Regions from separate parts of the Oceanobacillus sp. FSL K6-2867 genome, predicted to be linked through region 1. Evidence: riboswitches for the same ligand, from Rfam matches in the RefSeq annotation. Region 1 holds a riboswitch; each other region holds the start of a gene.
What was found. Region 1 has a riboswitch for preQ1 ahead of NSQ77_RS08095 (QueT transporter family protein). Riboswitches for the same ligand answer to the same signal wherever they lie in the genome.

Region 1 (3,282 bases):
GAACCTTTTCAGATGCTTTAGTGACCGTTCCAAATGCAACGTTGGCTAATGAATCAATTACAAACTGGAGTAAAATGGAAAAGAGGCAAATTTCCTTTAATGTACAATTCCCTCCTGATACGCCAAGCGAAGAATTGCAAGATTTTATTAGACAAATGGATTATTTATTGAAGAATCACTCTGGAATTGATCAGGAAACAATTCTTGTAAACTTTGATAAGTATCAAGCGGATGGCTTGGATGTATTTCTGTATTTCTTTACAAAAACAACGGTATGGAAGGAATACTTAGATATAAAAGAAGAGATCAATTTCCATATTCTTGATTTACTTCATAATCAAGCAACAATCGAAGTGATGGAAAATAGCACGGTTGATCAGTATGAAGCAGAGGAAGATTAAAATCCGGATGGAATGGTACGGGATAGTCAGAAATGAATCATTCTTTGCTTCCCCCCTTTTTCAACAGGGGGAAGCAAAGAATGATTTGATGTTTTTAGGAAGTAGTAATTGTTACTTTCGATTCCTCTAAAGCTGCTTCTTCATAGCTGGCGATTAATCCCTTAGCTGAAAGATCATTCTTTGATATAACTTTTTGTTTCACGATAACATCAAACGGCTCTTCAAATGGAAAATCATCCAGTACAACTGTGTTCCCATTTTTCCAATGCAATTGTAAGGTGGAATTGCAAAATTCGTGCAATGCTTGATTCATGGGAATTCCTTCTTTAAAAAAAGGATGTTCTGCTTCTTTATCAATGCCAGGTTCATTCACACAAAGATATAAAGAAAGGTTATCACTGAATTGAATAAGACCGTAATGAAAATTAAACAAACGTTTGTTGAATGCATTTCGGGTATCAATAATTGCCTGTTGTCGTGTGTTTTCTGTTGTAACAAATTCCTGAGCTTCTAATGAGGTATGATTCATAAGGAAGCGTTTATAGTGCTCGCTGCATAAGAGAGCCGCATATGAATCTACCTGTTCGACAACATCAATCCCATGCTTATAAAGAACAATTTTTGGCTGAATGGGGAAATCGAAAAAAGAGTAGGGGATTCCTTTTTCATCGTTCAGAAATGGTTGTTTGTCAAACTCCTTCCAGCCACAGTCATGCTGGTATGCTGCAAATTCAACAGAGCTTCGTAAATCAACTCCTGGAAAGTAATCTTTTTTCCATCGTTTCACAATATCACCGGAAATAGCTGCATGGTGATCCTGCTGAATCAATATAAAATCGTGATCACGTTCTCGAACAATCATGCTATCCATCCTCTCCGACTTTACGTAACCTTAGTATAAGCAAAATCTGCATATGATGGAAATAAAACAACCCCTTCATTCGCATGCGAATGAAGGGGTTGTTTTAAATAAGACGACCAAATTTTAATCGCTTATTGAGGGCGTAAATAATTGGAATACCGATAGCTAATACAACGAACTCACCAACAGCGGTTGTATACCATGTCAACATGAATGGAAATTGTAAAGCTAGCTTCAATTCAAATGCGATAATAAACATATTGAACGTAAAGACTATAGTATTCGCAGCGAGCAGCACCCAAATATTTTTAATATATTTTGCTAGTAGGATGATGATAGCTAATGAAATTGCGGAATGTGCTACGCCAAAGACTAAATCAAACCACCCTAAAGGTGAAAATAATAGGTTATATAAAAATACCCCTATTACAATTCCGAAAAAATACCGCTTATCGAATACGATAAGATGGTTAAATACCTCAGAAACCCGGAATTGGATGTTTGTAAAACCGAATGGAACAATAAGTGCGGAAACAGCAATATATAACGCTGCTATTAGCCCATTCACCACAAGGGTTCTTACTTTCATTGTTAATCTCTCCTTAGTTTTTTATCGTGGGATGTTTTCGAACCACGTGAAACATATGCTATCATACCAGTGTTTATAAGCTGTTGTAAATACTATTGTGTAAAATTTACTAATGGAAAAGATAGGCACATTACATAAACACTCCTCATACAATGAATTTGGAATAGTAATGAAGGGAATGAGTAAAGTGTATTATTTTTATCCTTATCCTTTGCCGTACTATACGAACATGCCGCATTATCCTTACGATAGACAGTTCTGTTATGGAAGTCTTATGAATGAACAATTACAAGAGAAACAAGATTTTCGAATTAAGGATTATGGCCCGCAGCCATTTGTTATTAATATTAACCAGGCTGCAAGAAATAATAATACGTATCGTACTGCCATGTGGACAGGAGAGCATCTGCAAGTTACATTAATGAGTATTAATGTTGGTGATGATATTGGTTTAGAAATGCATCCCGATACCGATCAATTCCTGCGAATAGAGCAAGGGCAAGGGATTGTAAGAATGGGGGAAAGCAGTAATAACTTGAATTTTGAACGAAGCGTGTATGACGATTCGGCAATTATGGTGCCTGCTGGAACATGGCATAATGTAATCAATACAGGCAATATTCCATTAAAGCTTTATACCATATATGCACCCCCGCATCATCCGCATGGTACTGTGGAGGCAACTAAGGAAGAGGCAATGCTGGAAGAATAGAATAGTGTTTCCCTGTTAAGGACACTGGAAGCTGGTATGTAGAGATAAATTATATCCAGCAATATGAAAGTTTAATTATTTAAGAACAGTTTACGCTTGTGTGTATTTTTTCCGTTTTCTGTATTTAAAGGCTAACCATGCAGTTTTCAATGAAGAATAGGTTCCAACTGCCGCAGAGCCATAAAAAGCACCCATAAATATACCGGCCCATAAATCTCCCCTATGACTGATGAAGATGGAAATAATAAATCCGATTACGCTTGCTATGGTAGGAAAGTATTGACGTGGAATAGGAAATAATTTAAAGCACTGGGTTAATAACACGACAGCAGGTACAGCAATAACACCGTCCCAGAAATTTGTATGAATAGTTGGGAAGTCCATAAGAATCGATTCCTTTCCTGTTAAATACTTAAAAACTTCAATTGAGCGATTTATTTTCTAAAACAATGATTTTACTATTTCTTGAAATACTTGCTTTCTTGGTCTGTTCAACTAATCGATTAATACGATTGCAGCACTGTTTAGCACCAACTATAAGTAATGGAACACCGATAAAGTCAATATGCAGACCTCTAGAGAAAAATCCTCCGATTGACATTGCTAAAGGTACAGTTGGTGAAGTATTGGATATTATTATTTTTTCATTAAAACTATTTTTTTTCTGTATTAGTTCAATAAAGGTTTGTAATGCAGGAACAACATATTTATTATTCTT
Region 2 (3,282 bases), 600 kb from region 1:
CTCCTTATTTAAGTTTATCTCTAAGTTGCTGAATTGTTCGAAATGCAGATTCCATTTCTGTTTCGGGTATTTCTTCTAATAAGGAGTGTTCAAATTTATTGACAACATCATAAGCCTTTTCGTACATTTCCAAGCCTTTTTTGGTCAATTGCATCTTCCGCTCTCGTTTATCCTCACTCGGCAACCGTTCAATTAATAGTTGTTCCTCCAATCGCTTCACGGTTCGAGATATTGTTGGCTTCTCTACATCAAGATAATTTGTTATCTCTACAAGCGTAGCCGAACCAGACTGTTTTAAATAATAGACAATACTCCATTGGGAATAATATAAGCCAACTTCAACTAACTGCTCATTTAATTTCTTCCTGAAAGCCCTTGTAAATTGCATGTTTAATTGAAAAAATTGCTGCGACAATTTAAACACCCCCATTAAAAAGTTACCTAAGTAACTATATACTATTTAAGCTTAAAAGTCTAGGGAAGATGGAAATATTAATTAGATAATCTTTCCCTTAAAGAGTTCATTTATATGGATACCTTTTTTTATTAACTTTTTATACATAATGCAACCTTTCTTTGGGATTATAACAATAGTGGTTTAACCAAAATTTATGTACTTTTACACGAATGAATGGAGGCTTTTATATGGTTCAACAAAACCCGCACAATCAGATTCAACAAGCTACGCAGCTTGTTCAGCAGTCCATGGAATCAATCCAATCAGCAAAAGATCATGCGAGCGTGGATCACCAGCAATACTTACAAGCTACTGAACAGCTGCAGCAGGCTGAGGATGTATTGCAGCAAGCGCAGAACCAATATGGAGAGCAAGTACTGCAGAATCCACAATTTCAGCAGACTCAGGAATTGCTGCATAATTTAAGACAGCAGCTGCAAAAGGTAGAACGTCAAGAAAATAGAAACCTTTAATGAGAACCTCTTGAAGATTGAGATGAAGCCAAGTATGCGACAATCATAATTAAAAAGAATAAAGGAATCGTCATTTTTTACATTTGACGATTCCTTTATTTTAATTACTAACTCAAAATAGGCTTTAACATTTCTACAAGTAACTATTCAATTGGTATGTTTAAATATTTTTTGCGTCACAATTCAGCCAAATTTATTTTAGCGATTATCAACCTTTTCTGGATACATATCATGATTCAGCATACGGTGTTCTGCCATTTGTTCATATTTCGTACCAGGCTTTCCGTAGTTGCAATATGGATCAATGGAAATACCACCACGCGGCGTGAACTTCCCCCATACTTCAATATATTTTGGATCCATCAGCTTAATTAAATCGTTCATAATAACATTTACACTATCCTCATGAAAGCCGCCATGGTTGCGATAGCTGAATAAATATAGTTTGAGAGATTTACTCTCTACCATTTTCACATCAGGTATGTAGCTGATATAAAGCGTTGCAAAATCGGGTTGTCCCGTCATCGGGCATAACGTTGTAAACTCTGGAAAATTCATTTTTACAAAATAATCCCGATCTTGATGATTATTTTCAAATGCCTCAAGCACTTCTGGGTTATATTCATATACATAGGCCGTTCCTTGATTCCCTAATAAAGTAAGACCTGATAAATCTTGTTCTTTCATGTTAATTACCTCCACTTATTTGTTTTTGATAAATTATCTACTATGAAGACCACTACAAAAAAGCCGTGCACCCTAAGGCACACGGCTTTAATCGCATCATTTCCCTTAGTTTTTTATAGAGGGTATAAGCTAAGAACCTCTTTCACATATTTACGAGCTTATTATATAGAGGAAATTTGTATATGTCAATTTGTTCAAAACAGCAAAGCTGAAAGTTTAAAGTAATCCACCAATGTTTTAAGGTTAATTTTCTATTTCTATAGATTTTTCTGTTAATAAGCGTTATAATATGTAGAATTTCTGTTTTTTAAAAATTCATTATACAAAAGGGGAATCGGTACAATATGAAAGCAATCAACTTTATCAGCAACTTTGCAAACAAGAATTTTGCTTTAATCACAATTATTATTGCAATCATCGCTTTTAATTTACCAAACCAGTTTTCTTGGCTCAATTCCTACATCAGTATTCTTTTGGGTATCGTTATGTTTGGAATGGGATTAACATTGAAACCAGTTGATTTCAAAATTGCTTTGACTAAACCTAAACCAGTTATTGCTGGTGTCGTGCTGCAATATACAGTCATGCCGCTAATTGCGTTTACTATTGCCAAGCTATTGGATCTGCCACCAGAATTGGCAGCAGGAATTATTCTTGTCGGATGTGTACCAGGCGGCACTGCATCAAACGTAATGGTCTACCTTGCTAAAGGGAATGTACCTTTGTCTGTTGCAATGACATCCATTTCTACAATGCTTGCGCCGATTATGACACCGGCAATTTTATATTTACTTGCAGGACATTGGATGCCCGTGAACCCATTCCAAATGTTTTGGTCGATTATTCAGGTCATTATCATTCCAATTATTCTCGGAATCATCATTCAGAATTTTTTTCCTGTGGCAGTTGAAAAAAGCGTCCAAGCCTTGCCATTTATTTCAGTTGTTGCAGTATCAGGTGTCGTGGCAGCAGTAGTTTCCGGAAATACTGAGAATATTGCCTCAGCAGGTATTCTTGTCTTTATTACGGTGATTCTGCATAATATTTCCGGATTATTTCTCGGCTATATCATTGCGACACTATTAAGGCTTGACGCTGATACAAGACGCACTATTTCATTTGAAGTAGGCATTCAAAATGCCGGTCTTGGAGTCTCACTTGCTAATACACATTTTCCAACTATGCCACTAACTGCATTGCCTGGCGCAGTAGCGGTTGTAACACACGTTATTAACGGATCGATTCTTGCGACGTTCTGGTCAAGAAAACCATTGAAGCAAGATAAATTACAGGCTAAAGAAGTAGTAGAGATGAAAAAGACAGTTTAGAAGTATGGAAAAGACTTAGCTCATTACTACTTATATGGGCTAAGTCCTTTTTCATTAATATGATGAGGTTCTAATTTCACCTAAACCTTTTTAACAAATTCAGATTTCAATTTCATCGCTCCAAAACCGTCAATTTTACAGTCGATATCATGATCTCCATCAACTAAGCGAATACTCTTTACTTTCGTTCCAACCTTCACAACAGATGAGCTCCCTTTTATTTTCAAGTCTTTAATTACTGTGATTGTATCGCCGTCTTTTAAGACATTCCCATTTGCATCTCGAATCACTTGCTCATCTTCATTGTTTTCTTTGCCTGATTCTAAAGTCCATTCAT
Region 3 (3,282 bases), 540 kb from region 1:
TGTTCAAAATATTAATGAGAAGCGTACAAACGTCATACTTGGTGAGAAAACGAAGGTGCTTTGGGGTGAAACGTATATTTACGATAAAATCGGCGATATTACATTTGCGATTTCAGCTAAGTCCTTTTATCAGGTAAACCCTATACAAACAAAGGTGCTGTATGATAAAGCGTTAGAGTTTGCAAACATCAGTAGCGATGATATTGTGGTTGATGCATACTGTGGCATTGGTACAATTTCTTTATTTTTAGCACAAAAGGCTAAAAAGGTTTACGGAATTGAAGTGGTGCCGGATGCAATTGAGGATGCTAAAAAGAATGCAGCCCTAAATGGTATTACTAATGCCGAATTTACAGTAGGACAGGCTGAAAAGGTAATGCCCAAATGGAAAGCACAAGGCCTTACGCCAGACGTTATTGTAGTTGATCCGCCACGTAAAGGCTGTGAAGTAGATTTCTTACAGGCAATGATTGATATGGAGCCAAAGCGAATTGTATATGTATCCTGCAATCCCTCTACATTAGCACGAGATCTTCGAATTTTAGAGGATGGCGGATACGTGACAAAGGAAGTACAACCAGTAGACATGTTTCCTAGCACGAATCATGTGGAGGCAGTTACTTGGTTGGAGAAACGATTGTCTAACTAAAATAAACAATCCCGAAACATAATAAACATTACCGATTCAGACCCCGATTTCGTGAAAATAAACATTTCCGATTTCCGGGTCTTTTTCATGCTAAACCCTTGTCTTGTCTCGGTTTTCTCTTCTTTTCACCATGCAACATTCTAGGAGAACTTTATTCCAACTCCGAAAAAACCATGAAAAAACAGCCGAAAATGGCCCGAAAAACGGTCATTTTTGATCCGAAAAAGTCTAAAAATGGAGGTTTCTTAGGTAAACTTTATTTTAACGAAAACGGTGGAATGCGGGTTTGAGGTGGGGGATTTCGGAGATGTTTATTTTGGTTGTACAACGATTGTAGATCAAAAATAAACATTTGCTAATCCCGACCCTGATTCGTTAAATAGTACTTTTGCGATTTCTGGGTCCTTTTTATGCCCAAATCCTTGGCAGTTCAGTGTTTCCTCAATTTCTCTTCCAATTGTTTTTAGTAGGAAAAGTTAGAGCTGGCTATTCGGATAAATTAATACAATTAAAGCTAGATTATAACAGTAAAATTAAAATTGACATATATTCCTTAATCTTAAATAACAGATATGATAAAGTAATATGGTAAGTGAATAATAGAATCTGCGTATTGGCAGGAGAGGTTCGAAATTCCATCCCTCTATAAAAAACTAAGGAGCCGGACAGCATCTACTTAGTGTTGTCTTTTTTTGTCTAGCTCCAGCGCCCAGCGACTAGCGAGACTTCCCTCACCTCCGTACGATAAAGAAGACTTGCCGACTGGCTGTGCCAGAGGCCTAGTCGCACTTATACCCTTGTGGTGAAAGTCAACATCGACTCACTCCGTTTGTCGTGTTTCCTTTATCTCCTACGTAGGAATGTTCGACAGGTCGAACCACCCCAAATTTCGGGGCGCAGTCCGTACGTCGCTAAACGGGTGCTTACGCTTTTCTTTATTGGATGGATACAAGCTCCCAAAGATACAAAATAAAAGAAGGAGTGATGATTCATGATGCAACAGATTTATCCAGTTATAGAACATCCCTATGCATATGAACTAAATAAAGATTTTCAATTTGCCGCAGCTCATTATGTACCACATGAGGATGCTGGGAAATGTCAAAATATGCATGGGCACACCTATTTTACAAATGTTACCATTGCAGGAGACGAACTTGATCACACAGGTTTTTTGGTTAATTTTAAAGAAATAAAGGATTTAATCCATAAGAGATTTGATCATCGTTTGATGAATGAAGACGATAGATTCTCTGACCAAGACGCTGAATATTTTCCGACAACAGAAGTGGTTGCCAGGACTATATATGAAATCATTCAGGAATTCCTAAACACCTTGCCGAATAAGCCAACATGTGTTCAGGTGTATTTAAGGGAAACGCCCACGAGCTATTGTATTTACCGACCAAAGGAGAAAACATTATGAGAAAAATACCTGTACTTGAAATATTTGGTCCAACCATTCAAGGTGAGGGAATGGTCATTGGCCAAAAAACGATGTTTGTCAGAACGGCCGGCTGTGATTATTCCTGCTCCTGGTGTGACTCGAAATTCACCTGGGACGGTTCAGAAAAAGAATCGATTCAAATGATGAAACCGCAGAAAATAGTGGAGGCCTTATTTGAAAAGGGTGGTGGACGATTTCAGCATGTTACCATCTCTGGTGGGAATCCAGGATTATTGGCACAATTGAATACATTGGTAGATTTACTTCATGAAAATCAAGTGAAGGTTGCATTAGAAACGCAAGGCAGCAGATGGCAGCAATGGTTTACAAAGATAGATGATCTAACAATTTCTCCAAAGCCACCAAGCTCTGGGATGACAACAAATTTTGAAACATTGGATTTTATCATCCATTCATTAAAGCAAAATCAACAGGGGGATTTCAGTTTAAAGGTGGTCATCTTTGGAAAAGAAGATTTGCAATATGCCATTAACATACACAAAAGGTATCCTGATGTAGAATTGTTTCTGCAGGTGGGTAATGATGATTTGGGAACAGTAGAACAGGACAAGTTGTTGCCATATTTGCTTGAAAAATACGAACGGTTGGTTGATCTTGTAATGAATAGTGCAGAATTGAACGATGTTCGGGTATTGCCACAGCTTCACACTTATTTATGGGGCAACAAACGTGGTGTTTGATAAAGAATCTTTATCCTTAATCTATTAGCCTTATAACCAACTTTTATAGTTATTGTCAGTAAAAAGAATCCATTTTAATTGTTCATTCCAATTTAAAATGGATTCTTTTTTGAAATTGCAATAATAAGTATAATTCATGATTCATCCTATTGCACTCACTGTTTCCTATCGTTACATGCTGGCAACATCACTAATTTATTTAATTTTAAATAGAGGAGTTATTGTTTATTTAGAGTTACTCATTTTTCACATCCAATTAAAACATATATTAGCTAACTGGAAGTAAATGATCAATCACAATGCTATTTATTGCATTAATATACGCATCTGCACTTGCCTTTAAGATATCGGTATCTGATGCTTTGGCGATATATGTTTCCCCTTTATATTCAACTTGTATTTTCACTTTGCCTAATGCTTCTTTTCCTTTTGAAATACTCCTTATATCGTATTGAATCAACTTTATATCTAATTCACATCCATCC

Region 2: linked by a shared signal. The riboswitch ahead of queF (preQ(1) synthase) and the one ahead of NSQ77_RS08095 (QueT transporter family protein) in region 1 are both predicted to bind preQ1.
Region 3: linked by a shared signal. The riboswitch ahead of queD (6-carboxytetrahydropterin synthase QueD) and the one ahead of NSQ77_RS08095 (QueT transporter family protein) in region 1 are both predicted to bind preQ1.

Annotation. Positions count from the first base shown of each region.
Region 1 is NZ_CP150144.1:1,638,854-1,642,135, reverse strand. Features, by position in the region: gene NSQ77_RS08105 (mechanosensitive ion channel family protein) at 1-401, shown strand, start outside; gene NSQ77_RS08100 (DUF3891 family protein) at 496-1,263, opposite strand; gene NSQ77_RS08095 (QueT transporter family protein) at 1,367-1,852, opposite strand; PreQ1 riboswitch class I at 1,860-1,904, opposite strand; gene NSQ77_RS08090 (cupin domain-containing protein) at 2,031-2,564, shown strand; gene NSQ77_RS08085 (hypothetical protein) at 2,655-2,948, opposite strand; gene NSQ77_RS08080 (DUF3189 family protein) at 2,986-3,282, opposite strand, start outside.
Region 2 is NZ_CP150144.1:1,036,367-1,039,648, forward strand. Features, by position in the region: gene NSQ77_RS04995 (MarR family transcriptional regulator) at 5-415, opposite strand; gene NSQ77_RS05000 (hypothetical protein) at 646-930, shown strand; gene queF (preQ(1) synthase) at 1,129-1,617, opposite strand; PreQ1 riboswitch class I at 1,717-1,763, opposite strand; gene NSQ77_RS05010 (bile acid:sodium symporter family protein) at 1,962-2,945, shown strand; gene NSQ77_RS05015 (zinc ribbon domain-containing protein YjdM) at 3,026-3,282, opposite strand, start outside.
Region 3 is NZ_CP150144.1:1,100,359-1,103,640, reverse strand. Features, by position in the region: gene rlmD (23S rRNA (uracil(1939)-C(5))-methyltransferase RlmD) at 1-649, shown strand, start outside; PreQ1 riboswitch class I at 1,266-1,312, shown strand; gene queD (6-carboxytetrahydropterin synthase QueD) at 1,641-2,075, shown strand; gene queE (7-carboxy-7-deazaguanine synthase QueE) at 2,069-2,797, shown strand; gene NSQ77_RS05350 (2-isopropylmalate synthase) at 3,066-3,282, opposite strand, start outside.